One region of the Rhodoferax sp. GW821-FHT02C08 genome, then DNA from elsewhere that is predicted to be linked to it. Evidence: predicted binding sites of a transcription regulator. Region 1 holds the regulator's gene; each other region holds the start of a gene.

Region 1 (10,007 bases):
GCGTATAGGCATTGTTTAAGGCACTACCATTGCAGTAAATGGGGTGATCATTGCGACACCCGTAACCAATACTTCCGAATATGAGCGACAAATTGCGCAGCATGCAGGTCTTCGTGGTGGCGGCAACGGCAGAGAGCTTTGCCGCGGCGGGGCAGATGCTGGACCTGTCTGCCGTCATGGTCGGCAAACATGTGCGCGCACTGGAAGAGCAGTTGGGCGCCCGCCTGATAGAGCGCACCACCCGCAAGCAGGCTTTGACCGACATCGGCAACAGCTACCTGGAGCGTTGCCGCGAAGCGCTCGCCAGCGTGGAGGCCGCCGACCGGGTGGCAGAAAGCCTGCGCGAGGCACCGCAAGGCACACTGCATATTTCCGCGCCCGTAGCCTACGGCCTGTACTGCCTGACGCCACTGCTCAGTGCCTACGCCGCGGCCTTCCCTGCCGTGCACATCAACCTGGTGCTGAATGACCGCGTGGTGGATATGGCGGAAGAAGGCATTGATGTCGCGTTGCGCTCCGGCACCATCGCAGACAACGAACTGGTCGCGCGCGCCCTACGCCCCACCGAGGTCTGGGCCGCGGCCAGCCCGGCCTACCTGGAGCGCCGGGGCGTACCCGTCCATGCTGCGGATCTGGCGCAGCACGACTGCCTGGCATTTGCGGCCTGGGGAAGCAAGCCGCAATGGCGCTTCAGCCGTGGCGGTGAGACGGTGGCCGTGCCGGTGAAAGGCACATTCGTCAGCAACAACGGCCAGGCTTTGCTGGCGGCGGCGGTGAGTGGAATGGGCGTTGCCGTGCAGGCGGACTACCTGCTGAACCCGGCCATAGCGGCCGGCCAGCTCATCCGCCTGTTGCCTGACTGGCAATTGCCCCAGCGGGCCATGCACATCGTGCGCCGTGCGGAACGCCAGCCCACGGCCAAGCTGCGCAGCTTTATTGACTTTGTGCTGGCGCGCCTGGGCGAATAGAACTTTTACTCAATTATTTTTTATCTAATGCAATTTGAATTTAGCTTTGTTTAATTAGCAGCACAGATGCCAGACACTGCAAGCCGTTCCACAGCCCCGTTCAAAGTCCGCCATGTCCACCCTGCCCTCTTTGCTGTTCACACCCGCCTTCACCGCCGGACTGGTTCTGTGCCTGTCGCTGATCGTGGCGCTGGGGCCGCAGAACGCGCATGTGCTGCGCATGGGGCTGACCGGCCAGCATGTGTGGTTGACGGTGGCGGTATGCATCGTGTCGGACATCGGGCTGATCGGTCTGAGCGTGCTGGGCCTGGCCCAGCTGGGCGGCATGTCGGACAAGCTGCAGGGCGCACTGGTGGGCTCGGGCATCGTCTTCCTGCTGTACTACGGCTGGCAGGCGTTTGCACGCTTTCGCAGTGGCACCCATCCGGGGGCCGTGGGCCTGCCCTCACAGGCGCCGATGACGCGTCGCCAAGCAGTAACTGCGGCCCTGGCTTTCGCCTGGCTGAACCCGCATGCCTGGATGGATACAGCCGTGCTGATCGGCACCGCCTCGCTGGCCTGGGGTCGGCCGGGCAATGCCTGGTTTGGCCTGGGCGCGATCACGGCATCCACCCTCTGGTTTGCCAGCCTGGGCCTGGGTTTGATGCTGCTGGGCCAGCGCCTGCGCGCCCCAGCCCTGTGGCGTGCGCTGGACGGGCTGGTGGCGCTGATGATGTGGGGCACAGCCCTGGTGCTGGCCTGGGGGCTGGTGTAGCCGGTCAAAAACAGATTGCTATTTAAAACATAGCTGCCAGCGCAGGATATAGCTGCGCTAGCGCCTGTTTTTATGCATCAACCCAGATCAGGCTCATCCACCAGAGTAGACAGCGGCAGCTCGGCAATCTCCTGCAGCAGCAGTGCCAGCTGCTGGCCCGACGCATCCACCAGCGCCTGGCCTTTGTCTGCCGTGGCGGCGGCGGCGTTGCCGGCTGCACCGGTGGCGTTGTAGTCCTGCATCTGCCAGCCCAGCTTGGCGCTTTTGCCGTTGCCAAGGATGGGGTACTTGGCAGCCCGGTCTTGCGAGCTGGACTTGAAATCGCGCGCCTGTGCCATGTCCACAAACTGCGGGCGCAGGGCCAGCATCATCGAGGTTTCCACGTCGCCGGCATGCACGCCAAAGCGCTGCTCCTCGGCGCTGAACGGGCTGTTCGCCGCGCCCAGCGGCAGGTTGAACCAGCTGGCGCTGTAGACCAGCAAACCATGCTCGGTACGCAGGGTGCGCGCCACGATATCCATCAGACTGACCTGGCCACCGTGCGAGTTGAAGATCAGCAGCTTCTTCACGCCGCTGCGCGCCACGCAGGCGCCAAGCTCGGTCCAGATACGGATGACGGTTTCGGACGACAGAGTCAGCGTACCGGGGAAGCGCTGGTGCTCGGGGCTGAAGCCAACCTGCTGGGTTGGCAGAAATAGCACCGACGCATCGGCCGGCAGGTGCGGCAGCGCAGCCGCCACCACGCCATCGACCAGCGTGGTGTCCACACTCAGGGGCAGGTGCGGGCCATGCTGCTCGGTGGCCGCCACGGGCAAAACGGCGACGGTGCGGGCCGGGTCCAGCTGCGCGAAGTCGCGCGTGGTCAGGTCGGCCCAGAAATGGGATTTGGCTTTCATCCGCCGGATTTCACCACAGGCTGCGGCAAAAGTCGGCCACACGCGGGTCCATGTCGTGCACCACGGCCCACAAGGCCACGGCCACCAGGGCGCCCCCTGCCGCGCGCATGCCCCATTCCTTGCGCTTTGGGCTGCGCCAGGCCTGCAGGCGCAGCCACAGCCAGGGGCCGGCCATAAGAGTGATGGCGCTGCCTGCGGCAAACAAGGCCATGCATAGCGCGCCATCCAGCGGGCCGCCGCTCAAGGCCGCCACCAACAGGGCCGAATACAGCAGGCCGCAAGGCATGAAGGCCCAGGCCGCGCCCACGCCAAAGGCCCAGCCATACCCGCCGGAGCTCGCCCGCAGGCGCGCCCACAGCTTGCGGCCCATGCCGTCTACCCATACCGGCTGGCGTGCCAAAACCAGCAAAGTCCCGCCCCAGACCAGCACGGCCACATGGAACAGGGTCCACAGCGGCTGCAGCGCGGTTGACTGGCGAGCCAGCCAGGCCAGGTTGTCGGCCGCCCAGGCCGCCAGCGCACCGGCCAGGCTGTAGCCCACCAGGCGCCCGGCCTGCAGCTGCAGCATGCCCAGCCAGGGCCGCTGCGCGCCGGCCAGACGGCCCAGGCTGCCACAGGCTGCGCCGCACATGGCGGCGCAGTGCGGACCGCCGGCCAGGCCCATCAGCAGTGCGGTCCAGGCCAGGCCCGTTTGCATGTTCAAATGATTCTTGAGAAGCGGGCGCGGTTGCGGTCGGCCTGCAGGTAGCGGTCAAACACCATGGCCACCGCGCGCACCAGGAACCAGCCAGTGGCCGTGACGCGGATACCGCTGTCTTCCAGCTGCACCAAGCCGGCCTCCACCAAGGGCTGCAGAGCCGCCAGCTCGGCGGCGAAGGTCTTTTTGAAATCCACCAGAAATGCCAGCTCGATGGATTCGAACTGCACCTCGCCCTGGCACATCAGGCCCATGATGATGGCGCGGCGCACCAGGTCGTCGCGGTTCAGCGCCAGGCCACGCACCACCGGTAGCTGGCCCTGGTCGATACGGTCGCAGTACTCCTCCAGGGTCTTGGCGTTCTGGCTGTAGGTGGCGCCTATGCGGCCTATGGCCGACACGCCCAGGCCGACCAGGTCGCAGTCGGGCTGGGTGCTGTAGCCCTGGAAGTTGCGGTGCAGCCGGCCCTGGCGCTGGGCGATGGCCAGCGCGTCGTTGGGCAAGGCGAAGTGGTCCATGCCGATGTACACATAGCCGGCTTCCAAAAAGGTGTCGAAGGCCTGCGACAGCATGGACAGCTTGTCGGCCGCCGCCGGCAGCTCAGCGCCCAGAATGCGGCGTTGGGGCTTGAAGCGCTCGGGCAGATGGGCATAGGCGTACAGGGCAATGCGGTCGGGCCGCAGCTCTACCACCTGCTCCAGCGTGCGTGCAAAAGATGCCGGTGTCTGCCGCGGCAAGCCGTAGATCAGGTCCACATTGATGGACTCAAAGCCCAGCGTGCGGGCCACCTCCACCAGCTCGAACACTTGCTGCGCGGGCTGGATGCGGTGCACCGCTTTTTGCACGTCGGCATCAAAGTCCTGTACCCCAAAGCTGAGCCGGTTGAAGCCCAAGGTGGCCAAGGCCTGCAGGCGTTTGGCGTCCACGGTGCGGGGGTCCACCTCAATAGAGTATTCGCCGCCGGGGGCCAACACGAAATGGCGCCGCAACATGGCCATCAGCTGGGCCAGCTCGTCGTCACTCAAAAAAGTAGGGCTGCCGCCGCCCAAGTGCAGTTGGCTGACATTGCGCCGCTCGCCCAGCTGGGCGGTGTGCAGAGCGGTTTCGCGCTCCAGATAGCGCAGATAGGCGGCTCCGCGCTCATGCCGCTTGGTGATGATCTTGTTGCAAGCGCAGTAGTAGCAAAGCGACTCGCAAAACGGTATGTGCACGTATAGCGACAGGGGCAGGCTCAGTGCTGCCGCCCCCTGGTTGCGTTGCTGCAGGGCCCGGCTATAGTCCTCACAGGTAAAGGCCTCGACAAACCTGTCGGCGGTGGGATAGGACGTGTACCGCGGCCCAGGCACATCAAAACGGCGTAACAATTCGGGCAAAACACGGGTCATGGCGGGCAGTCAGGTTGCATGACTGGAATGTGCCGCGAAGCCACGCTTGTTTCATTGACGTGGATCAAAACCGCAGCAGATGGCACCAGAGACAATGAGATACATCAAATAGCTCCATTGATCTCCATCAAGTTCATACTCTGCGCATGGTCCCCACCTCAATCAAAGTCGCTTGCTCCAACTGCAACCTGCGTGAGCTGTGCATGCCCTTGGGCCTGAACAAAGAAGAGCTAGAGCGCATTGACGACCTGGTAGCAGTACGCCGAAAAGTACTGCGAGGCACGGCGCTGTTCCATAACGGCGAAACCTTCAAGGCGCTGTACGCCATCCGTACAGGCTTCTTCAAGACCACCGTCACCACCGAAGATGGCCGCGACCAGGTTACCGGCTTTCAAATGGCTGGCGAAATCATCGGCCTGGACGGCATCGTCAACGACCACCACACCTGCGATGCGGTGGCCCTGGAAGATGCCGAAGTGTGCGAAATGCCCTTCCACCGCATTGAAGAGCTCTCGCGCGAAGTCAACTCCTTGCAGCGCCATGTGCACAAGATCATGAGCCGTGAGATCGTGCGCGAGCACGGCGTGATGCTGCTACTGGGCAGCATGCGCGCCGAGGAACGCCTGGCGGCCTTTTTGCTAAACCTGGTGCAGCGCCTGCATGCGCGCGGGTTTTCACAGTCCGAACTCATCCTGCGCATGACGCGCGAGGAAATCGGCAGCTACCTGGGCCTGAAGCTGGAAACCGTGAGCCGCACCTTCTCCAAATTTGTGGAAGACGGCGTGGTCGAGGTCAAGCAGCGCCACATCCGCATCCTGGACACCGAAGCGCTCAAGCGTATCGTCAATCTTCAGCCCTGTCTCTAGGCACCGCCACCGGCTGGCCCACCAGCAGCGTCAGGCAACCCACCAGCACAGCCACCGCCCAGAACGCAAAGAACGCCAGGCTGTACACGCCCTGGCGTGACAAAGGCAGCGGCTGCCCCAGCCATTGCAGGCTGTAGGGATCGACCACCGCAAACACCAGCATCTCCAGCATGCATGCGCCCAGGAACGCGGGCCAGACCACACCTACCACCCTAAAGCTTTGCATAGTGCCCTCCGGCTACTTGGTACGCACCGAGCCGGGCGGCGACGCAGCATGGTTGCGCCCCTGCTCGGCCGGTGCCAGCGGGCCCTGGGCGGCCAGGGTCTTATTGATCTCCAGCCCCTGGCGGTAGTAGTCCTGGGCCAGCACCGGGTCCTGCTGGCGGATGGCGATCCAGCCCGAGACCAAGGCCGCCACCACCACGGCCAGCGGGCCAGAAATCACCAGCCAGACATAGCCGTAGCGCCACCATGGCAGCGGCACCGGTGTAGCAGATACATGAGAGGGCATGGCAGTCTCCTGGAGTTATCGTCAGCGGGGAACAAAGAACGTGGACTTTTCCGATACCTTGGTGCTTCCATCCGCGGTCTGGATGTCGAAGAATACCGGGTAAGAGCCCGGTTCGACAGAACCATAAGGGATATGCAGGCGCACCGCCACCCAGCGCGAGGCTACCGGCTCCAGGTCCACCCATTCGTCCGAGGCCAGCACAAGCCCGTCCAGCCCATGGGCTGTAAGGTGGTAGCGCTGCGGCACTTCACTGGCGTTCATGACCTGCAGGCGGTACACGTTTTCAAGCTGGCCACCGGACACAATGCGCGATAGCGCCGCGCGGTCACGCACCACGTCCACCTTCAGCGGGGTACGCGTCAACAGGCTGCCTAGCAGCGCCAGCGTCAACACCAGCAGCACCGTGCCGTAGACCAGTACCCGAGGCCGCAGCACACGCCGCAGTATCTGCCGGCCCGACCAGCCCTGGGCCATGCCGTTCTGGGTGGCAAAGCGGATCAGGCCTGGGGCATAGCCCATCTTGTCCATCACGCCGTCGCACACATCCACGCAGGCGGCGCAGCCTATGCATTCGTACTGCAAGCCCTCGCGGATATCGATACCTGTGGGGCAGACCTGCACGCACAGCGTGCAGTCCACGCAAGAGCCCAGGCCCAAGGCCGCGGGGTCCGCCTTGCGCGAACGCGAGCCCCGGGGCTCGCCACGGGTGGTGTCGTAGCTGACGATCAGCGTGTCCTTGTCGAACATGGCGCTCTGGAAGCGCGCATACGGGCACATGTATTTGCAGACCTGCTCGCGCATGAAGCCGGCGTTGCCATAGGTGGCAAAGCTGTAGAACAGGCCCCAGAACACTTCCCACGAGCCAAAGCTGCCGCTCAAAGACTCCTGCAGCAGCGCATAGGTGGGCGTGAAATACGAGACGAAGGTAAAACCGGTCCAGAGGGACAGCAGCAGCCAGGCGGCGTGCTTGGCCGACTTGCGGGCCAGCTTGTGGCCCGACATAGGCGCACCGTCCAGCCGCATGCGGGCGGCGCGGTCGCCCTCGATATGGCGCTCTATCCACATGAAGATTTCGCTGTACACCGTCTGCGGGCAGGCAAAGCCACACCATAGGCGCCCTGCCACGGCGGTGAACAGAAACAGGGACAGCGCAGACACCACCAGCAGCCCGGTCAGGTAGATGAAATCCTGCGGGTACAACACCAGTGAAAAGATGTAGAAGCGGCGAGCCTCCAGGTCAAACAGTACCGCCTGGCGCTGGCCCCATTGCAGCCAGGGCAGGCCGTAGAACACCAGTTGCGTCAGCAACACCATGGCCCAGCGCCAGCGCGCAAACAGGCCCTGCACTGAACGTGGGTAGATCTTCTTGCTGGCCGCGTACAGCGACACCATCACCTCATCGGCATCTGCTCCAGGCACAGGCACGATGGGGATGGTCTTGCGGGGCGCGGCGGTGTTCACACCATGCTCCTACTTGCTGGCCACGGGCTTGTTGGACATGCCCCAGATGTAAGCCGTCAACACATGGATCTGGGCCTCGGTCAGCTTGCCTTGCTGGGCCGGCATCTGGTTGATCTTGCCCTTATTGACCATCTCCATGATGGCGGCCTCGCCCCAACCGTGCAGCCAGATGTCGTCCGACAGATTCGGGGCGCCCAGCGCCTGGTTGCCCTTGCCGCCCACCCCGTGGCAGGCCGCGCAGACACCAAACTTGGCCTTGCCCAGACCGGCGCGCACCGAGTCATGCGGGCTACCCGACAGGCTCAGCACATAGTTGGCCACGTTCTTCACGTCGTCCGGCGTGCCCACTGCGGCGGCCATCGGGGGCATTTGGCCGATGCGGCCATGGGTGATGGTTTCCTTGATCTTGTCCGGCGTACCACCGTGCAGCCAGTCGGCATCGGTCAGGTTGGGGAAGCCTTTGCTGCCACGGGCGTCCGAGCCGTGGCACTGGGCGCAGTTGTTCATGAACAGGCGCTCGCCAATCGCCATGGCGGGCGCGCGGCCCGCCAGTTGCTCGGGCGGCAGAGCCACAAAATCGGCATACAGGGGCTGCAGCGCCGCATCTGCGGTCTTCACTTCGTCGCTGTATTCGTTGGCCGAAGTCCAACCCAGCTTGCCGGCAAAGTTGCCCAGGCCAGGGTAGAAGGCCAGGTAGCCGACTGAGAACACGATGGTCAAGACGAACAAGCCCACCCACCAGCGTGGCAAGGGGTTGTTCATCTCGCGCAGGTCACCGTCCCACACATGGCCGGTGGTGTTGTCGCTCTGGAACGGCACCTTTTTACGGGCCGTGATCCAAAGCAGCAGCAGGCAGGCGGCAATGCTGGCGACCGAGATGGCCGCGATGCATACCGACCAGAGATTGTTTGTGAAATCGCTCATACAAAATCCTCTTGGGAATCAGTCTTGCTGGAAAGGCAGTTGTGCTGCCTCGTCAAACTGGGCTTTGTTGCGGCTGGAAAAAGCCCAAACCCAGATACCAACAAAGGTGATGAAGCTGACAACCGTGGCGGCGATGCGCAAGGTGGTGACGTCCATGGCGGGCTTTCTGTATCAAGGAGCGTTAACTGGAGTAACGGGCGTGGCGGACGCTGGAGCAGCGGGCGCCGTGGCAGCGGCCTGCGCGGCCAACTGATCAGACAGCGCACGGCCCAGCACCTGCAGGTAGGCGATCAGGGCTTCCTGTTCGGTCTTGTCTTTCACCTCGGCCGCTGCGCCGGCAATTTCGGCGTCGGTATAGGGCACGCCCACGGTGCGCAAGGCCTTCATGCGCGGCGCCACATCGGTCGGGTCCAGCAGGGCCTTTTCCAACCAGGGGTAGGCCGGCATGTTCGACTCGGGCACCACGTCGCGCGGGTTGTGCAGGTGGATGCGATGCCATTCGTCGCTGTACTTGCCGCCCACGCGGTGCAGGTCCGGGCCGGTGCGCTTGCTGCCCCACTGGAACGGGTGGTCGTAGACAAACTCACCCGCCACCGAGTAGTGGCCATAGCGCAGTGTCTCGGCGCGGAACGGGCGGATCATCTGCGAATGGCAGCCGTAGCAGCCTTCGCGCAGGTAGATGTCGCGGCCCATCAGCTGCAAGGGTGTGTAGGGTTTCAGGCCGGTGACCGGCTCGGTGGTGGACTTCTGGAAGAACAGCGGCACGATCTCCACCATGCCGCCCACGGCGACCACCAGCAGGATCAGCACGATCATCAAGAAGTTATTGGTCTCGATCTTCTCGTGCGAGAAGAAGGGCACGGGTTTGTTGTTGTCAGACATGGGTTGTATTCCTCAGGCGTGGGCCACCGACGTGTTGGGCACAGGCACCAGTTGCGAGCGTCCGGAGATGGCGGTCATCCACACATTCCAGGCCATGACCAGCATGCCGCCCAGGTACAGAACGCCACCGGCCACACGCACCACATAGAACGGGAAGGTGGCTTTCACGCTTTCCACAAAGGTGTAGGTCAGGGTGCCGTCGGCATTGATGGCACGCCACATCAGGCCCTGCATCACGCCGGCAATCCACATGGCGGCGATGTACAGCACCACGCCGATGGTGGCCATCCAGAAGTGCAGCTCGATGGCCGGCACGCTGTGCATCTTCTTGCCGCCAAACATGCGCGGAATCAGGTAGTACAGAGAGCCCATGGACACAAAGCCGACCCAGCCCAGCGCACCGGAATGCACGTGGCCAATGGTCCAGTCGGTGTAGTGGCTCAAGGCGTTCACCGTCTTGATGGCCATCATCGGACCTTCAAAGGTACTCATGCCGTAGAAGGACAGGGACACGATCAGGAAGCGCAGGATCGGGTCGTCGCGCAGCTTGTGCCAGGCGCCCGACAAGGTCATCACGCCGTTGATCATGCCGCCCCAGCTAGGCGCCAGCAGGATCAGCGAGAACACCATGCCCAGCGACTGGGTCCAGTCAGGCAAGGCCGT
Region 2 (10,007 bases), on a different contig from region 1:
TGAAGTAAAACAGCGGGATGGTCGAAGGCACGGATGCATTGCGCGAAGCCAGGGGGATGCGGATGGTAGCGGTCTGGCCGCTGCGCAGATTCAGCGCGGCACCCGTGCTGTCGGTCAGCACCACATTGAGCGCGCCAAAGCTTTCAATCGGCACATTGCCGCTGCCCGTGGAGGTCAGGAAGTCGCCGGGCATCAGGGTCGTATCCACAGCCGGGTTGATGGGCGTGATGCTGACCGTGATATTGCCCGTGGGAAGACTGCCATCGGCACGCTGCACGCTATTTGCGGGCAAGGTGACCTGCGCGGTGCTGCTGGGCACCGTGACCGTGCCACCAGCCGTAACCGGAACCGTGCCGCTGGCACCGACCTTGACCAAACGGGCCTGCACATCGGTACGAGCATCGGCCACCACATTGGCAATGCGCACGCCTTCGGCGTAATCGCTGGAGGCAAAGACTACCGTCACGCGGCTGCTCGCCGTAAGACCGGTGAGGCTGAAAGTACCGTCGGCCGCCGTGGTGGTGGACAGGCTTCCAACCCGCACCGTCACGCCCCCTACGCCCAGTCCGGTCGCATCGTCCAGCACTTTGCCTGCGACGCCGGTTGTCGAAACCGGAGTGCTGGGTGTGGAACCAGAACCACCGTCGCCACCACAGGCCACCAGGAAGACCGAAGCCACCAGGCCTATGGCCAAGCCACGCCAATAAGTTTTTGAGAACCGCATAGAACACCCTTCATACATGGGAAATGACAGAACCTGTGGGCCGCAAGGCATGGATGCCTGGCTCCGCAAGTACGCGCCAGCCCTCGGTCGAATGCGTCCAAGGGCCATGGTTGTGCACCCCCACGTCCACCGCGCAAAGATGTGTCGCAGTGCTGAATTTGGGTGCGCTGCGAATTTAGAGTGCCAGCCCTCGGTTTACATACCGGACACAAAGAGTTACCGCAGTGCAGCAACTGTTTTTCCTTTATATTGGTGACGTTGGCCAATCGTCTCCGCCTCTTTGGATGCCGGATGCGCGAGGAAGCAACGCAGCGGGGGTACCACGCTAGCGTTGTGCTTCCATCACGCGACAACGACAAAAAAGGAGACATTCCTATGGCAGGTAACACAGCGCTGACACTGGCGCTCATATGTGGATTCATTGCGGTGGCCTACGGCTTCTGGGCCCGCAGCTGGATTCTTTCCCAAGACGCCGGCAACCCGCGCATGCAAGAAATTGCCGCCGCCATCCAGACCGGCGCCGCCGCCTATCTGGCCCGGCAGTACCGCACCATCGCTATCGTCGGGGTGGTGCTGGCCATCCTCATCGGCATCTTTCTCGACCCCATCTCGGCCATCGGTTTCGTGGTGGGTGCTGCCCTGTCCGGCGCCTGCGGCTTCATCGGCATGAATGTGTCGGTACGCGCCAATGTGCGCACCGCGCAGGCGGCCACCAAGGGCATTGGCCCGGCACTCACCGTGGCGTTCCGCGGCGGCGCCATCACCGGCATGCTGGTGGTGGGCCTGGGCCTGCTGGGCGTGACGGGTTTTTACTGGTTTCTGGTGCCGGACGGCATGCCCACCGCAGCGCGGCTGAACCCGCTGATCGGCTTTGCCTTTGGCTCGTCGCTGATCTCCATCTTCGCCCGGCTGGGCGGCGGCATCTTCACCAAGGGTGCCGACGTAGGCGCGGATCTGGTGGGCAAGGTCGAAGCCGGCATCCCGGAAGACGATCCGCGCAACCCGGCCGTGATTGCAGACAACGTGGGTGACAACGTGGGCGACTGCGCCGGCATGGCCGCCGACCTGTTCGAGACCTATGCGGTCACGCTGATTGCAACGATGGTGCTGGGCGCCCTGCTGGCCACCGCTGGCGGCGCCAGCACCGTGGTGTATCCGCTGGCGCTGGGTGCGGTGTCCATCGTGGCATCCATCATCGGCTGCTTCTTCGTCGTCGCCTCACCCGGCATGAAGAACGTGATGCCGGCGCTGTACAAGGGCCTGGCGGTGGCCGGCGTGCTGTCGCTGATTGCCTTCTACTTCGTCACCACCGCGCTGGTGGCCGACAACGCCTTGGGCGGCACCGGAGCAGCCATGAAGCTGTATGGCGCCTGCGCCGTCGGCCTGGTGCTGACCGCCGCGCTGGTGTGGATCACCGAGTACTACACCGGCACGCAGTACGCGCCGGTGCAGCACATCGCCCAGGCATCAACCACCGGCCATGGCACCAACATCATTGCCGGCCTGGGCGTGTCCATGCGCTCCACCGCCTGGCCGGTGATTTTTGTCTGCATCGCCATCTGGACGGCCTTCCATCTGGCCGGCCTGTACGGCATTGCGATCGCCGCTACATCCATGCTGAGCATGGCCGGCATCGTGGTGGCCCTCGATGCCTACGGCCCGATCACCGACAACGCCGGCGGCATTGCCGAAATGGCTGAGATGCCGAAAAGCGTGCGCGACGTGACCGACCCGCTGGACGCAGTGGGCAACACCACCAAGGCCGTCACCAAGGGCTATGCCATCGGCTCGGCCGGGCTGGCGGCGCTGGTGCTGTTTGCCGACTACACCCACAAGCTCGAAGCCTATGGGCACGTTATCAGCTTCGACCTGAGCAACCCGATGGTCATCATCGGCCTGTTCATCGGCGGACTGATCCCCTACCTGTTCGGGGCGATGGCGATGGAGGCCGTGGGCCGCGCCGCCGGCAGCGTGGTGGTCGAAGTGCGCCGCCAGTTCCGCGAGATCAAGGGCATCATGGAAGGCACGGCCAAACCCGAATACGGCAAGGCGGTGGACATGCTGACCACCGCGGCGATCAAGGAAATGATGATCCCGAGTCTGCTGCCGGTGGTGGTGCCGATTCTGGTCGGCCTGCTGCTGGGCCCAGCGGCGCTGGGCGGCCTGCTGATGGGCACCATCGTCACCGGCTTGTTCGTGGCTATCAGCATGTGCACCGGTGGCGGCGCCTGGGACAACGCCAAGAAATACATCGAAGACGGCCACCACGGCGGCAAGGGCTCGGAAACCCACAAGGCCGCCGTCACCGGCGACACCGTGGGCGACCCCTACAAGGACACGGCCGGCCCGGCGGTGAACCCGCTGATCAAGATCATCAACATCGTGGCCCTGCTGATCGTGCCGCTGGTGATGCAGATCCACGGCGGCAAATAGGGCGCCACCATGTAAAAAGCCGCAGCGCCCTCCATGGGCACTGCGGCTTTTTTGCGTCTAACGAGAAGCTCAGGGCAGCGCGACAACTTCCACGCGGCGGGCTTCGGCTTTGCTGCCGGAGCCGATCAGCGCTTCAGGCTTGACCAGTTCGATCTTGTCCTGGGCCACACCCAGACCTACCAACAGCTCACGCACGGCAAAGGCGCGCAACTTGGCCAGCTCTTCGTTCTTGGCCTGGTCGCCGGTGGCGTCATGGAAGCCGCTGATGCGCAGGCTCTTGCCCTCGCCCGCCAGCTTGACCACCTCGGCCAGCGCCACATCGGCGCCCTGGGCCACGTCGGCCTTGGCGGTGGCAAAGTAGAACTTGACCACACCGTTCTCGACCTTCACGCTGGCGCCATCCACGTCCAGCACCTCTTGCACTGCGGGCGCGGACTGGGGCTTGGCGCTGTGGGTCTTGTAGATGCCCATGCCAATCGCAAAGGCCACGGCAGCAGCCACAACGGCAAACAGAATTACGAATGCAGCGCTCTGGCTATCGTCTTTGTCAGAAGAAAACATGGTGAAAGCTCTCCAAAAAATGTGGCGCGATTGTAGAGGGCTGGCGTGACGCAAGCCGGCTCTTCTAGCTTGGTGGCGCCTGCCGGATGAAACCCTCTGTGCCTGGTGGAGCGCCATGCTGGGCCTGTATCAATTGCCGTAGCTCGCGCACTTCGCTGTGCAGCGCGGCGATTTCCCGCAGCAGATCGCGCTCAATCTGGCGCTCCTCGGTCTCCACGAACATGGCGGCCACCGAAGCGGTCACCAGGGACAAAATCGCCAGCCCCAGCAGTACCACGATCACCGCGAAAAACCGGGACGCATGGGTGCTCGGCACCATGTCGCCGTAGCCCACCGTGGCGGCGGTGGTGAAGGCCAGCCACAGGCCGTCGCCAAAGGTATGCACGCGCGGCTCCAGCAGCCAAAAGCCCGCTCCGCCCAGGCCCATGATGAGCAAGCCCAAGGCCAGCGAATACCACAACCCGCGTCGGGTGATGAAGAAATGGCGCGCTCGTACACGTCGCATAGCGCTACATTGGAAGCGCTGCACCGGACAGGCGGCTTGATCCAGATCAAGAACTGAAATGTCCACAAACCCGTATGAGAAATATGCCCCTTGCGCTCGTTCCACCTACGCTATAAGCTACCAAATTTATAGCATCACCACTATTACTGCAGATCCCAGCAGACAGCCCGGGCAGCGCTGCTGACATCTGGCAGCCCAGCCAGGCACTGGCACAATCGGAAACTCCATGAACACGACCTTTGTACCCCTTGCCAGGACCCGGCTTGCGCTCCGCGCTGGCAGGCCGCCCATGGCAAGGACGCGCTTGGTGCCGCCCTCGGCCGCTGAGCCCCACTTTGCCCAGCCGATTTAAATGCCACGCCGTGTCATTCCCCTGCGAGACCAGCGCCAGCTCGCGCCGCGCAGCCTCGCCCCCACATCCGGGCCGCTGGTCGACCAACTGGGGCGCCCGCTGCACGACCTGCGCATCAGCGTGACCGACCGCTGCAACTTCCGATGCAGCTACTGCATGCCCAAGGAAGTGTTTGACAAGGACTACCCCTATCTGCCGCACAGCGCGCTGCTGAGCTTCGAGGAAATCACCCGCCTGGCGCAAATCTTCGTGGCCCAGGGCGTGCGCAAGATCCGGCTGACCGGCGGCGAACCCCTGCTGCGCAAGAACATCGAGGTGCTGGTCGCCCAACTGGCCGCCTTGCGCACGCCCGATGGCCAGCCGCTGGACCTGACCCTGACCACCAATGGCGCCCTGCTGGCACGCAAGGCCCAGGCTTTGAAAGATGCCGGGCTGCAACGCCTGACCGTCAGCCTGGACGGCCTGGACGACACGGTGTTCCGCCGCATGAACGATGTGGACTTTCCGGTGCGCACCGTGCTGGACGGGCTGGAAGCCGCGCACAAAGCCGGCCTGGGAGCAGGCGGCGGGTTGAAGATCAATATGGTGGTGCAGCGCGGCACCAACGAGCATGAAATCCTGCCCATGGCCCGCCACTTCAAGGGCAGCGGTATGGTGCTGCGCTTTATCGAATACATGGACGTGGGCGCCACCAACGGTTGGCGCATGGACCAGGTCGTGCCCTCGGCCGAAGTCATACAAACGCTGCAAACCGAGTGGCCGCTGCGGGCGCTAGCGCCCAGTGCGCCCGGCGAAACCGCGCAGCGCTGGGCCTACGCCGATGGCAGCGGTGAGGTGGGCGTCATCAGCAGCGTGACCCAGGCCTTCTGCCGGGACTGCAACCGCGCCCGCCTGTCCACCGACGGCCGCGTCTACCTATGCCTGTTCGCCAGCCAGGGCCATGACCTGCGCGACCTGCTGCGCAGTGGCGCCGACGATACCCAGCTCGGCAACGCCCTGCGCGGCATCTGGCAAGGCCGCAGCGACCGCTATTCCGAGCTGCGCTCGGGCCTGGCAGCCGACACCGGCCCGGCGGCGCGGCGGGTGGAAATGAGTTACATCGGTGGCTGAGCTGGCGTTGCAAGACGTCACCGGACTGGTGCTCGCCGGCGGCCAGGGTGCGCGCATGGGCGGCCTGGACAAGGGCCTGCAGGCCTTCAAAGGCAAGACGCTGGCCCAACACGCGCTGACCCGACTACGGCCGCAGGTGGGCAGCCTGATGCTCAGCGCCAACCGCCATCTGGCCGACTATGCGACCTTTGGTGTTCCGGTGTGGACCGATGCCGAGTCCGAGTTGGAAGACGACTATGCTGGCCCGCTGGCCGGCATGCTGGCCGGCCTGGCCCACTGCCCCACCGCCTACCTGGCCTGCGTGCCTTGCGATGCCCCGCTCTTCCCCGCCGACCTGGTGGCCCGCCTGGGCGCTGCATTGCTGACGGACCAGGCCGATATGGCCGTGGCTGCATCCAGAGACCCCAGCGGCAGCCTGCGCAGCCAGCCGGTGTTCTGCCTGATGCGCAGCGACATGCACGCCAGCCTGGCGCAGTATCTGCAGCAAGGCGGTCGCAAAGTGGCCGTCTGGCTGGCCCAGCACCGTACGGCCACAGTGGCATTCGACGACGCCCAGGCTTTCTCCAACGCGAACACCTTGGCCGAGCTACGCGGCCTGGAACGATGAAGACTACCGACGCCATTGCGGCCACCATCCCCGGCTACAACCCACTGAACCTGCCGGTGCCGGCGGCCCAGGCCTTTTTGTCGGCCCTGGCCACACCGGTGACTGAGACAGAAACCGTGGACATCCTGCAGGCGCTGGGCCGGGTACTGGCGGCGGACGTGGTGTCCCCCGTCAGCGTGCCGCCGCACGACAACTCGGCCATGGACGGCTATGCCTTCGACGGCGCACAGCTGCAGGGCGGCCAGACCCTGTCACTACAGGTAGTCGGCCAGGTGCTCGCAGGCCATACCTGGTCCACCCCCATCGCCGCAGGCCAGTGCCTGAAGATCATGACCGGTGCGCCCATGCCGCCGGGGCTGGACAGCGTGGTGCCACATGAACGCGTGCAGCTGCAGGCTGGCTGCATCCATTTCGACCCCAGCCAGCTGCGGCGGGGTGCCAACCGCCGCCTAGCCGGCGAAGACGTGCAGCAAGGCCAGGCCGCCATGCGCCAGGGCGACCGCCTGGCCCCTGCGGCCCTGGGCCTGCTGGCCAGCCTGGGCCTGGCTCAGGTCAGGGTGTACCGCCGGCTGCGGGTGGCTTACTTCTCCACCGGCGATGAAATCCTCAGCCCGGGCGAGGCGCCCCGGGCCGGCGCCGTATTCGACAGCAACCGCTACACCCTGTTTGGCCTGCTGACCCGGCTGGGCGTAGAGATACTGGACCTGGGCGTGGTGCGCGACGACCCGGCCCAGCTGCAAACCACCTTGGCCCGGGCAGCCCGGCAGGCCGATGCGATTCTCACCAGCGGCGGCGTCAGCACCGGCGATGCCGACCACACACGCAACATGATGGCCGCACTGGGCGATGTGGTGTTCTGGCAGCTGGCGATGCGCCCGGGCCGTCCCATGGCAGTCGGCCGTATCCGCGCAGGTGCCTTGCAAGAATTACAAGAAAAAAACGGCTCCAGCGCAGATAACACCTGCGCTGGCAGCTATGAAAAACGCAGCAAACTCGACGCTCTGCTATTGGGCCTGCCTGGCAACCCAGTCGCAGTGGCGGTGGCTTTTACGGTACTGGTACGCCCGGTGCTGCTGCAAATGATGGGCTGCAACCCCGCGCACGCTGCCCCACAGCCGCTATTGCGGGTCCGCAGCATGCAGGCCATACGCAAACGGCCAGGCCGCAGCGAATTCCCACGCGGCACGCTTTGCCGCACCGAAGATGGCCAGTGCGGTGTGCGCCTGGTGGGCAACCAGGGCTCGGGCATCCTCAGCTCTGTGGTGCAGGCCGACGTGCTGGTGGTCCTGCCCGAGGCGCAGGGCGATGTGGCCGAGGGCGATGCCGTAGACGTGATGCTGCTAGAGGGCTAGGAACCTGTTCTAAGCTCCTGGCCGGTTCTTCAGCCAGTCCAGCATCTGCGGCAATGGCATGGGCCGGGCGAACCAGTAGCCCTGCATCCAGTGACAGCCCAGGGCTATCAGCGCATCGCGCTGCTGCTCGGTTTCTATGCCTTCGGCAATAACCCCCACGCCCAGCTCGCCGGCCAGGGCCATGATGACCTTGGCGATATGCGCATCGCCACGCCCCAGCAAGGTGACAAAGGAGCGGTCCAGCTTGAGAGTGGAGAACGGCAGGCTTTGCAGGCGGTGCAGCGACGAGTAGCCGGTGCCAAAGTCGTCCAGATGCAAGTGAAACCCCGCTTCGGCCAGCAGCTGCAGCTGGCGCTCGGCCAATTCTGCGTCCTTGGCCACGGCCGACTCGGTCAGCTCGAAATGCACGCAGGAACGGGGTATGCCCTGCCGGTCCAGCAGCTCGCACATATCTTCCACCAGGGTGGTCACCATGAGCTGCTTGGCCGACAAGTTGATGTTCACCACCGTGTACGGGTTTTGCGCCAGCAGCGCCGGCAAGGCGGCGGCAACCTTGTTGGCAATCGCCATGCCCAGGGCCACGATCAAACCGCATTCTTCGGCGATGGGGATGAATTTGTCGGGCGGACAGAAGCCGCCGTCCATCGGCCAGCGGGCCAGGGCCTCCATCATGGGCGCTGCGCCGGTACGCGCATCGACGATGGGCTGGAACCAGACCTCCAACTCATCCAAACGCAGACATTCGCGCAGCCGCTGCTCCAGCAGCATGCGTTCCTGCACATTGCCCAGCATCGATTCGCTATAAAAGCTGTAGCGGCCCTTGCCCGCCCGCTTTGCGTCGTACATGGCCAGATCGGCGTTGCGCAGCAGGTCGTCCTTGTTCGTCGAGGTGCCGTGGGCATAACAAATACCCATGGAGCAGCTGACGGTCAGGTAGGAGCCCTGGTATTCCCGGGTCTGGGCAATCGTCTCCTGCACCCGCTCGGCAAAGTGCCGCACACCCAGCTCATCACCCTGGGCCACGTACAGCAAGGCGAACTCGTCGCCCCCCAGGCGCACCACCACGTCACTGGTACGGATCAGCTTTTCCAACGAACGGGCAATGCTGGTCAGCAAAAAGTCGCCGGCTGCATGGCCCAGGGAATCGTTGATGAGCTTGAAGTCGTCCAGGTCGATCAGCAGCACCGCCAGGGTCAGGCCCGGCTGGCGCTGCTGCATGGCCAGCAGTTGGTCCAACTGTTCATGCAGCATGCGGCGGTTACCCAGCTCGGTCAGGGCATCGGTGCGGACATCGTGCTCCAGGCCAGAGCGCGCCTTGCCCAGCGCAGCCATCATGGTGTTCAGTGACAAGGCCAGCTCGTCCAGCTCGTCATGGCCCTGCACCGGCCACTGTCGCATCAGCGCCGGGTCGGTGCTGCGCTGGCTGCGCGCCAGCTGGGCAAACTTGCCCAGGCGTTTGAGAACCAGCCGATCGAGCAGAAAGACCACCGCCAGAGCACCCAACACGACCAGCACCAACGCGTTGGCCAGCAGCAGAAGCTGACTGGTTTGCTTCTGGGTGTGCTGCGTGGGTGGCGTATCCACCACCAGTTGCAGTTGGCTGGGTCCTGCCGTGTCTTTCAGGATGGCGCTGCTGTCATTGCTGGCTTGCGTGCCGTCCGCCAACGCATCCGCAGGCCGCAGCACAAAGTGGCTGCCGGTAAGTTTCATCAGACGTGTCAGGCGCTCGCCCTGCCATTCGCGGGCCATCAGCATCCAACCCACGATCGGGGAGCCGATCTGGCGCATGCGTACCGGACTGAACACCAGCAGCACCGGCTGGCCCTTCAACCAGCGCTTGAATTCACCGCCCTTTTCACGCAGCTCGGGAGGCAGCGCAAAAATGGCCGCCATGGCTTCCGCCAACACCGGGTCATTGCCGGCCAGAGGCTCAACCCGGCCTCGCCGTATATCCACGCTGGAATGCAATTGACCGGCCAGGGTCAAAAACGCTACATAGTCCACATCCAGGTTGCGTAGCGACTCCACCGTATAGCTTTGCGCCAAATAGCCAAGGTTGAAGTTTTGCATGTGTTGGGCCGACTCGTCCCACACGCCGTAGTCCAGGGCCGTACGCAACAGCGCGGTCACTTCCTGGCGCAGGCCCAGGTCCACACGCAGATACTGGTCATGCGCAGCGCGCTGGTCGAACGATGCCAGGCTGCGGTCCAGCAGTGACGAGCTGACCATGAAGCTGACCACGCCGACCACGCAAAACAGCAACGCCAGCAACCCCAGAATGCGTGCGCGCAAACTGCTCATCTTTGCATGAAGGGGTTATGTAGTTGCATCAGAAAGTCCGCATCGTAACGGTAAACAGGCCA
Region 3 (10,007 bases), on a different contig from region 1:
TTCTTCGCGCAGCTGCTGACGAATACCCGCGAAGGCTACTTCTGCGACCCCAAGCATGGCGGCAACAAGAACATGGCAGCCTGGAAGATGGTCGGCTTTCCGGGTGCGCGCGGCGACTACATCGACTGGGTAGACCAGTACGCCACCAGGTACCCGCTGCCGCCGGTGTCCAGCTCTTAAAGGATCACGATGAGCGACAGCGTTAAAAAACCCGCGGTCGATGTCGTCATCGTCGGCTTTGGCTGGACCGGCGCCATCATGGCGAAAGAACTCACCGAGGCCGGCCTGAAAGTTGTGGCCCTGGAGCGCGGCCCCTACCGCGACACCTACCCCGACGGCATCTACCCCACAACGCTGGACGAGCTGACTTTCGTGCAGCGCGGCAAGCTGTTCCAGAACATGGCGAAGAGCTCGTTCACCTTCCGCCACGGCGTGGCCGATCTGGCCGTGCCCTACCGGCAGATCGGCGCCTTCAAACCCGGCGAAGGCGTGGGCGGCGCCGGCCTGCACTGGTCGGGCCAGCACTGGCGTGTGACACCCGAAGAGCTGCAGCTGAAAACCCATTACACCCAGCGCTACGGCAAGAACTTCATCCCCGACGGCATGACCATCCAGGACTTCGGCGTGAGCTACGCCGAGCTGGAGCCGCACTTCGACTTTGTTGAAAAAGTCTTTGGCACCTCCGGCCGCGCCTACAAGGTCAAGGGCCAGGTGGTCGGAGAAGGCAATGTATTCGAGGCCGACCGATCCGACCACTACCCGCTGCCACCGCAAAAAGTGCCCTACACCGCCAGCCTGTTCATGCAGGCGGCGAAGGAGGTCGGCCTGCACCCCTTTGTCGAACCCTCGTCCAACGCCTCCGGCCCCTACACCAACCCCTATGGCTGCCAGATGGGGCCATGCAATTTCTGCGGCTTCTGCTCGGGCTTTGCCTGCTACAACTACTCCAAGGCCTCGCCGAACGTGAACATCATGCCGGCGCTGCGGCTGGCCGCCAACTTCGAGCTGCGTGCCGACGCGAATGTGCTGCGCATCAACCTCGACGCCAGCGGCAAGCGCGCTACCGGCGTCACCTATGTGGACGCCACCGGCAAGAGCTTCGAGCAACCCGCCGAGCTGGTAATCGCCAGCACCTTTGCCTATAACAACGCGCGGCTGTTTTTGCTGTCTGGTATTGGCAAGCCCTATGACCCTGTGAGTGGTGAAGGCGTGGTGGGCCGCAACATCGCCTACCAGATGATGTCCACGGTGCAGATGTTCTTCCCACCCGGCACCAACACCAACCCCTTCATCGGCGCCGGCGGCACCGGCGTGGCGGTGGACGACTACAACGCCGACAACTTCGACCACGGCCCGCTGGGCTTTGTGGGCGGCGCGCCGGCCTGGTGCAACCCGGCCGGCGTGAAACCCATAGGTGGCATACCGGTACCCACTGGCACGCCAAACTGGGGTGCGGGCTGGAAGCGCGCTGTGAAAGACAACTACCTGAACACCGTGTCCTTCGACGTGCACGGCGCCAACATGGTCTACCGCGATTGCTATGTCGATCTGGACCCGACCTACACCGACCACTACGGCCAGGCGCTGATGCGCTTCACCTTCGACTGGAAAGACAACGACATCAAGATGAGCCGCTACGTCACCGGCGAGATGCTGAAAGTGGCCAAGGCCATGAACCCGCATTCCATCAAGGTCAGCCAGAAGAACTTTGGCGACCACCTGGACCTGCGCGCCTACCAGACCACCCACTGGGCCGGTGGTGTGGCCATGGGCGAAGACCGCAGCACCAGCGTGCTGAACCGCTATCTGCAGAGCTGGGACGTGCCGAATGTGTTTGCCGTCGGCTCTGGCGTGTTCCCCATCGGCATCGGCTACAACCCGACCGGCCTGGCCACCGCACTGACCTACTGGGCCGCCAAGGCGATACGTGAACAGTACCTGAAAGACCCTCGCCCCCTGGTAGATGCATGATGGCCCGCCCCACCCAGCGCCCCGCCCTGCTACTTGCTGCCGCACTGGCTTTGGCACTCTGCGCCGGCTCAGCGCAGGCCGCGGCCCCTGTCGATGCCCAACTGCTAGCCAAGGGCGCCTACCTGGCCCGCGCCGGTGACTGCATCGCCTGCCACAGCGCCACACCGGACAAGCCATTTGCCGGCGGCCTGCCCATGTCTACGCCGGTGGGTGCCGTCTACTCCACCAATATCACGCCGGACAAAACCGCGGGCATCGGCGACTGGAGCTATGAAGACTTCGCCAAGCTGATGCGCACTGGCGTCACCAAGGCCGGTTACACCGTCTACCCGGCCATGCCCTACCCGTCTTTCTCGCGCCTGGGCGAAGACGATCTGCAGGCGCTGTACGCCTATTTCATGCATGGCGTGCAGCCCGACCCCACGCCGAATAAAAAGGCCGACATTCCCTGGCCTCTATCGATGCGCTTCCCACTGGCACTGTGGCGCATGGTGTTTGCGCCACAGCCGGCCCCCATGAGCGTGCCGCAGAGTCCTCAGCCGAACCTGCTGCGCGGCGCCTATCTGGTGCAGGGCCTGGGCCACTGTGGCGCCTGCCACACGGCGCGCGGCGTGGCCTTTCAGGAAAAGGCTCTGAGTGATACCGGCAACAGCATCTACCTGGCCGGCGGCGGCGCGGTTGACGGCTGGGTCCCACCGTCCCTGCGCAACAGCCACGGCGGCGGCCTTGCAAGCTGGAGCGGGCGTGACATCGTGGATTTTTTGAAAACCGGACGCAACCAGCGCAGCGCCTCGTTTGGTGGCATGAATGACGTGGTGGCGCATTCCACCCAGCACCTGACCGACGCCGACCTGACCAGCATCGCGCTCTACCTGAAGTCCTTGCCCACCAGCGCACCCGCGCCAGCAGCGTATGTGGCCGACCCGCGCGTGGCGCAGGAGCTGCACAACGGCGTGGTGAACAGCCGCGGCGCACAAATCTACCTGGACCGCTGCGCCGGCTGCCACCGATCCGATGGCCAGGGTGCTGCCAAAACCTTCCCGGCGCTGGCCGGCAATGCGCTGCTACAGACCGCAGACGCATCAAGCAGCATCAAGATCGTGCTGTCCGGCAGTGCCATGCCCGCCACGCAGACCGCGCCCTCGGCCTTCACCATGGCGCCGTACGCCGGGCTGCTCAGCGACGCCGACATCGCCGACGTCGTCAGCTTCATCCAGACCAGTTGGGGCAACCAGGGTGGTGTGGCCACAGCGCGCCAGGTGGCTGCCCTGCGCAAGACATCGCCGCCCGTGCAAGCCGCGACCGTGTCCACGTTTGCGCCGGGCCGGCCGGACACCTTGGCGCCGCGCCCAGCAGCCAGCAGCGCTGTGCCTTAAACATTCAAAGGGAATCGGGCTCTAGCGCAGGTAGAACCTGCGCTAGCAGCTACTCTTTCAATAGCATGCGTTAACCGCACCAATGCTTACCAGCGCTGGTGCACCAGCGGTTTGGCAAAGCGCTCATACACACCCGCGATGGCCTGCATGGTGCCGTCGGTCAGCGGCGGCAAGTCGGCGGCGGCCACGTTGTCGGCCACCTGGGTAGCGCGCTTGCCACCGGGAATGGAGCAGGTCACCGCCGGGTGCATCTGTATCCAGCGCAGCGCCATCTGCGGCATGCTCTGGCCCGCGGGCACCAGGGGTCGCAGCGCGTCCACGGCTTGCAGGCCTACGTTGTAATCCAGCCCAGAGAAGGTTTCACCTTTGTCGAAGGCCGCGCCCTCGCGGTTGAACTGGCGGTGGTCGTCCGCGGCGAAAGTGCTGTCCTTGGTCAGCTTGCCACTCAGCAGGCCGCTGGACAGCGGCAGCCGCGCGAGAATGCCCACGCCGCGCTTTTGCGTTTGTTCAAACAGCAGCTCGGCCGGGCGCTGGCGGAAGATGTTGTAGATGATCTGCACCGACTGCACGCCGGGGAATTCAATCGCCTTCAGCGCCTCCTCCACCTTCTCCACACTCACGCCGTAGTGGCGCAACTTGCCTGCCTTCACCAGGTCGTCCAGCACGCCAAACACTTCGGGCATATAGAACACCTCGGTTGGCGGGCAGTGCAGTTGCAGCAGGTCCAGCGCCTCGGTGTTCAGATTCACCAGGCTGCGCTCGACAAAGGCGGTCAGGTTTTCGCGGTTGTAGCCAGCCGCCACATGCGGGCTCAGGCGGCGCCCCGCCTTGGTGGCAATGTAGAAGGGTTCGCTACGCTCGCGCTTGAGCTGGGCCAGCAGCCGTTCGCTGCGGCCATCGCCGTATACGTCGGCGCTGTCGAAGAAGTTCACGCCCATATCCAGCGCTTTGTGCAGCGCTCCCATGGACTCTGCGTCATCCACATCGCCCCAGGTGCCGCCAATGGCCCATGCGCCGAAGCTGACGGTCGAAATATTCCAGCCGGTGCGGCCGAGAGGACGGTATTGCAAGATGGGTCTCCTTGTTGGTTCGGGCGGCAAGTATCGCACCTTGGGCCATTTAGTGCGACGCTTCAACAATAGACCCTAAAGCCTGGTTAACGCTGGCAAACACTGCGCAGACAGCTACGTTTTAGATAGCAAACAGCCAAAGCCGCCAGGCGCCTCCGCACACGACTGCAGCCTGTGGCTCTTTCGCCATGCCTTGATCTGCATCAGTGTGGCCCCAGGTGCATAGGAGGACCATCAGGTCCAAGGAGTCCCACCATGCAACACCTCACCCCGGAACAACGGGCCACCCTGAACCGCGTATTGCAAGAACGCCGCCTTGCGCTGGAGGGTGAATTGGCCGACCACCGGCAAGATCTGGCCGCATTGGCCCCAACGCTGGCAGAGCGCCCACAAAACAGCAGCGCCTACCCGGCCAACGCAAACGACCGCGAGGTCGAAGCCGCTTTGTCCGATATGGACTCGGCTGAACTGGCTGCCGTGCAGCGTGCCCAGCAGCGCCTGCAGGACGACAGCTTTGGCATCTGCGTGGACTGCGCACAACCCATCCCATTTGCACGTTTGATGATTGAGCCCGAAGCCCTGCGCTGCGTGGCCTGTGCCTCCATTTTTGAAAGGAAACTCTGACATGCCACTATTCCACGCCGTAGTCTGGACCGACCACCAATCCGCCCAGGTCATCCAGTTCGATGCCGAGCAGGTGCTACCGCAAAAGCTCCACTCCCACAGCTACGACACTGCCCAGCACGGCAGCGCCGTACGCTCGCAGCACGAGTTCTTTGGCCATGTATGCGATGTGCTGGACGGCATCAGCCAGGTGCTGGTCACCGGCTCACATACCTCCATCGCCGACTTTCGCCACTATGCCGACAAACACAAGCCCGCGACCGCGCAGCACATCATCGGCTATGAGATAGTGGACCACCCCACGGACAAGCAGCTGGTTGCCCTGGCCCGCAAGGCGTTTGACAAACACAACCTGATGGACGGTGTGCCTACTGCAGGGTGAAGCGGGGTGAACTGCCACGCCCCCTCCGGGGTTGAGAGCGGCTAGGTCATACCGACCCGCTTCCGACATGGGCAGCGCCAACGTAATCTACGGCGGTGCAGCCATGCCCAACGGGCCCCCATGGGCAAGCCTTAGCAACTTGACGAATATTGGCTAATTCACCAGCGGCTGGAATTCAACCCGGCAAACACTCAACTCCATCAAAGTGTGCTGTTGCTGGTGGGAACAAGTTTGATCAGCGCTCCGCGCAGCTCTCTGAGCCTGGGCGGCTTGCTCAGCACACAGTCCACGTTCGCGGGTCCAACGCCGTCAGAAACCAATCGCTGCCCCCAACCCGTCAGCAATATCACGGGCGTTGACGGCGACAAATATTTGATGGCAGTAGCGACCTTATGCCCATCTACATAAGGCATTCCAAGGTCCGTAATCACAATCGCGAATGACTCGCCCTGCTCCTGTGCACTATGGAACGTATTAATGCCGGCTTGACCACCATCAGCAGAAACCACCGTATGCCCATCAAACGCCAAAATATCGCGCAGCGATCTCAGCACCAAAGGGTCGTCGTCCACGATCAGTATCCGCAAATGTGACGGCGCACTCTTTTCGTCGGCATGAGATGCAGTTTCTGCAACATCTGAAGGAACAAGAAAGCCCAAACGCACCGTTGTCCCGACGGCCAATTTCGACTCCAATTCGACGCTGGCGCTGTGCCGCTCCACCATGCCATAGACCATTGCCAGCCCCAATCCTGTTCCACGCTCTCCTTTTGTCGTGAAAAATGGCTCCAAGCAACGTTTACGCGTATCCTCATCCATCCCGATCCCAGAATCGCTCACTTCAATAAACACATGTCTTGAGACGATCTGCCTATCCCGGTCCTCAACCCCCGCAACCCTGGTGCGAAGTGTCAGCGTGCCACCATCAGGCATTGCATCGACCGCATTGAAAATGAGATTCGTCAATGCCTCCCGTATTTCACCCTCGACTCCCATAAAGAAAGGAAGATCAGGGTCAAGTTCGGTCCGCAGCTCAATCACAACACCCCGTTGCTGTGGCATATCGCTCCAGCGTGCTCGCGTCAGGTCGGCCACCTGCTGGATCAGGAGATTGGCATTTACCGGACTCAAAGTTAGCTGCGTTTCACGTTGCCGATAAAACTCCCTCATCCGAGCGACCGTTGCGGCCACATCGTCAATGGCCCGCTGGATCACCTCCAAATGGTTGCGGCCACGGTTGCTCAGGTTGGGCTCAGTTTCCAGCAGCAATTCCGTGTATAGCGCGATTGGAGAAATAGCATTATTGATATCGTGCGCAATCCCACTGGCCATTTGACCCAGCGCACGCAACCGTTCTTGCTGCATCACCGATTGCTGCGTCTGACGTAGATCGTCATAGGCTTGCTGCAAAGCGGTATACAACTGCGCTTGGTTGGCAGCGAGCGCAACGTGCTCACACAATTGCCGTAGGAATTCACACTCACCACTACTAAAACTGTTCGGCTGTTGTCGTGCAACGACCAAGACACCAAACACCGTACTTTCCACCAGCAGCGGAGCCATCACCAATGCGCGCAAACCACCTTTGGCTAGACGTTGTGGAAAAGGAAAATCTACTCCACTGATATCACCCTCGTATACCAGTTGCCCTTTCATGCACAGGGATAGGCCATTTGTGTCTATGGAAATGCGGGCGTTTTCCTCTAAAGAGAGTTGATGCATCAGCGCTTCGCTGCGCAGTCCCACACAGGTAACGATCAGCACATTTTGTGGTTGGTCGTATACGCAGAGGCAGACAAAATCCATCGGCAGTTGGTCCTCCAGGCTACGGATAACCACCTGAAAGATACTTCGTAAATCTTGGCGTGCGCCCGTAGAACGGGTAATCTGATGCAGCAGATTCAACCGCTCAAGTTGCGCATGTGCCTTTTGCTCAGCCTGTTGACGAACCAGAATTTCAGATGCGAGCGTCTCATTGGCGTTGAGCAGTTCATCTCGTGAAACGGTGGTTAACTTCAATTTTTCCGTCATGCCGTCAAACGCACGAGCGAGTTCGCCAATTTCATCTTGCGAAGCCGCGCCTAAGACAAAATCAAGATTACCTTCACCAACCACCTTCGTGCCTTCACGAAGTCTCTCGAGCGGTCGCGTTACGCTTCTCAACGTGATAAAGATAGTAAAAGCAATAGCCAGCACAACCAACAGGCCAAACGCAATCACCGTAACATTCGCTCTGTGTTGCGCATCAAGCACAGCATTGCGACTACGCTCCGACAAAACCAAAGCGTCAGAAATCATGGCTTGGGTTTTGTTTGATATCTGTCCAGACAATCTGGACTCCAACTCCTCAAGTATTTCTCTTCGACCCTGATCGTTTTCGAGTTCATGGCGATTCGCCACTAATAAACCGAACAATCTTCCAACGTCTTCTTGGTTGCGTCGAAGATCTCCAATAATTTCTGCATCATCTAAATCATTTGAGCCCATCGTTTCCGCAAGAAATTTTGAAAAAGAAGCAGACTTCAATTGCCATTGTTCCTGTGCACGCTCTTCATGGTGAAGCTCATATTCCATCGAGAGATATCGGAGAGCGGTAACTGCACGTAAAACCTCACCGGCTTGCTCATTTTTTACAAGCTCCCTCTTCATTTGTGAAGTTGTAAATAGTAAAACGCCCACAATGATGGCGACCACTATCCCACAAAATAGCTCAATAAGTTTTAGTCGTGTAGAGATTTTCACGGTAAAACTCTCAATGAATAACTGTCACGGCGGATGGATTGACGAATTCCAATCCGCCAATATACATATTATTCAAATAATTTGGCACCTTCAGTTTATCGGTCATTTTTTTCTTTATAGCCCAGCGAGCCTCATCCTCCAATGCCAATATCAATCCTTGATCCAAAACAATATCAAACTGATATGACGACCAATCCGCCCTCAATTTTTCAATTTGTATTTTTGTAGCCTTAGAAACAATTTTCTGAGCAACTTCTGGATTATTGTTGCATATCTTCGCGGCATGAATCAATGCACCTAAAACCTTCTTCACAGTTTCAGGATGCTGCGAAATATAGTTCTGCGTTCCAACCATGTTATAGATGCTTTCATATACATCTTGGCCATAAAAAACAACACCATTATTTCCAAGTTTCTCCATCGCACTGCCTAAATATGGTTCCCATATAGCAACTGCATCCACCTTTCCTTCTGCAAGGGCAGCAGGTAATTCTTCCGGCTTATAGTTATGCACAGTCACTTCAGTTGCCAGCAATTTTTGCCGATTGAGAAATGCATCCAAAGTAAAGTGAGCCGATGTACCTAGAGGAACACCAACATTTTTCCCTTTTAGATTGCTAGGCGCATTGATTCCTCTGTCTTTTCTGCCAACAATTCCATGGTCTTTTTCTCCCGAAAAAATTGTTGCAATTACAGAAATTGGGATTGCATCCAAACCAGCAAACATTACAGGAATATCGGCAACCGTACCTAAATCAGCATTCTTTTGAGTAATCGCTGCCATGGCAGCTTTTCCACTGGTATAAGGTTTAATTGAAACCTGAAGTCCTTCATTTTTAAAAAAACCCTCTTCCTGGGCAACAATGACGGAACAACTACCCACATATTCAGTATTCACGGCCAAAACAACTTGCTCGGACTGCAAATTCGCCGACACCAGAGATGCATATTTGAACCAAATAAAAACCCCAAACAACACGGCCAACAACAAACTAACTCCGCCCACCAGCATAAATATGGAGGCTTTTCGCATACCAGGTGTCTGTATCTCTTTCATCATCGAGGTGCCCTCAAAGCATTTATAACCTTTAAACAGGCGATTGCCGCCTTATTTCCGACATCCTTTTCTTCATGCCAGGCAGACACGGAGACTGCAACAATATTTGCAAAAGAAAGAGTTTTAAAAAGAGCCTCAATCTCTGAATACGTTGGGCCATTTTTCACATGATACTTTAGAGCAGGAGTTTCCGCCTCTGCATCCACCACATCGGTATCCCAATGAATATATAGGCTTTCATCGGAATTAAAATTCTTGAGAACCTCCGAAATACCACAAACAGTAATTTCCGAATTGTGCAATGCATCTTTTTCAGAAGCATCAAGATCGCGGGCATCTGATAATATGATTTTATTTTCAGCATAAGGGGTAAAACCGATATTCGCAAACATCGAATTTAGGGCCTCATAATGGGAACCGCCCTGCTCAATTCGACCAACCAACATAGCCAGTGGCATACCTCCAATATATTTTGTGATCGATGTTTCCCAAGTATGAAAATCACCATGGGCATCCAACCAAAGAATACGATCTGGTGTTTTTCCAGCCTTTTGCAAACCGCTTAAAACACCCAATGTAGAAACGCAATCTCCAGCAACGCTAATGGGACGCAAACCCATGCTTGCCAATTCTTTCACTTTATTTGATAGCACATGATAAATCCCACCCATTCTTCGTAGCTTTTCATCTGGATCATCAATACTTACTTTGTCCAGTTCAGAAACAGCAAGCACGTCCCAAACATGATCGTCTAACTCTCGAAGACGACAAAGACCATCACGTCTT

The links. Region 1 encodes FNR, which switches genes on or off when oxygen is low (the NO sensors DNR and NnrR bind a similar motif). Its sites were predicted from a motif close to TTGATNNNNATCAA; they were not measured.
Region 2: the regulator FNR is predicted to act here: its motif matches at 4,260-4,273, upstream of AC07VY_RS21150 (potassium channel family protein).
Region 3: the regulator FNR is predicted to act here: its motif matches at 4,611-4,624, upstream of AC07VY_RS05585 (TraR/DksA family transcriptional regulator).

Annotation. Positions count from the first base shown of each region.
Region 1 covers NZ_JBWKVR010000014.1:34,526-44,532, reverse strand. Annotated here, with positions in the region: gene AC07VY_RS17145 (LysR substrate-binding domain-containing protein) at 81-968, shown strand; gene AC07VY_RS17140 (LysE/ArgO family amino acid transporter) at 1,081-1,722, shown strand; gene AC07VY_RS17135 (creatininase family protein) at 1,800-2,618, opposite strand; gene AC07VY_RS17130 (sulfite exporter TauE/SafE family protein) at 2,629-3,315, opposite strand; gene hemN (oxygen-independent coproporphyrinogen III oxidase) at 3,318-4,700, opposite strand; gene fnr (fumarate/nitrate reduction transcriptional regulator Fnr) at 4,847-5,566, shown strand; gene AC07VY_RS17115 (hypothetical protein) at 5,544-5,792, opposite strand; gene AC07VY_RS17110 (FixH family protein) at 5,805-6,077, opposite strand; gene ccoG (cytochrome c oxidase accessory protein CcoG) at 6,099-7,538, opposite strand; gene ccoP (cytochrome-c oxidase, cbb3-type subunit III) at 7,548-8,462, opposite strand; gene AC07VY_RS17095 (cbb3-type cytochrome oxidase subunit 3) at 8,481-8,618, opposite strand; gene ccoO (cytochrome-c oxidase, cbb3-type subunit II) at 8,634-9,344, opposite strand; gene ccoN (cytochrome-c oxidase, cbb3-type subunit I) at 9,357-10,007, opposite strand, start outside.
Region 2 covers NZ_JBWKVR010000021.1:61,956-71,962, forward strand. Annotated here, with positions in the region: gene AC07VY_RS21135 (YfaP family protein) at 1-724, opposite strand, end outside; gene AC07VY_RS21140 (sodium-translocating pyrophosphatase) at 1,100-3,157, shown strand; gene AC07VY_RS21145 (OmpA family protein) at 3,227-3,718, opposite strand; gene AC07VY_RS21150 (potassium channel family protein) at 3,783-4,223, opposite strand; gene moaA (GTP 3',8-cyclase MoaA) at 4,576-5,685, shown strand; gene mobA (molybdenum cofactor guanylyltransferase MobA) at 5,678-6,292, shown strand; gene moeA (molybdopterin molybdotransferase MoeA) at 6,289-7,644, shown strand; gene AC07VY_RS21170 (putative bifunctional diguanylate cyclase/phosphodiesterase) at 7,654-9,945, opposite strand.
Region 3 covers NZ_JBWKVR010000003.1:321,783-331,789, reverse strand. Annotated here, with positions in the region: gene AC07VY_RS05605 (gluconate 2-dehydrogenase subunit 3 family protein) at 1-180, shown strand, start outside; gene AC07VY_RS05600 (GMC family oxidoreductase) at 190-1,971, shown strand; gene AC07VY_RS05595 (c-type cytochrome) at 1,971-3,347, shown strand; gene AC07VY_RS05590 (aldo/keto reductase) at 3,434-4,417, opposite strand; gene AC07VY_RS05585 (TraR/DksA family transcriptional regulator) at 4,673-5,041, shown strand; gene AC07VY_RS05580 (hypothetical protein) at 5,043-5,423, shown strand; gene AC07VY_RS05575 (hybrid sensor histidine kinase/response regulator) at 5,624-8,164, opposite strand; gene AC07VY_RS05570 (ABC transporter substrate-binding protein) at 8,175-9,224, opposite strand; gene AC07VY_RS05565 (arginase family protein) at 9,221-10,007, opposite strand, start outside.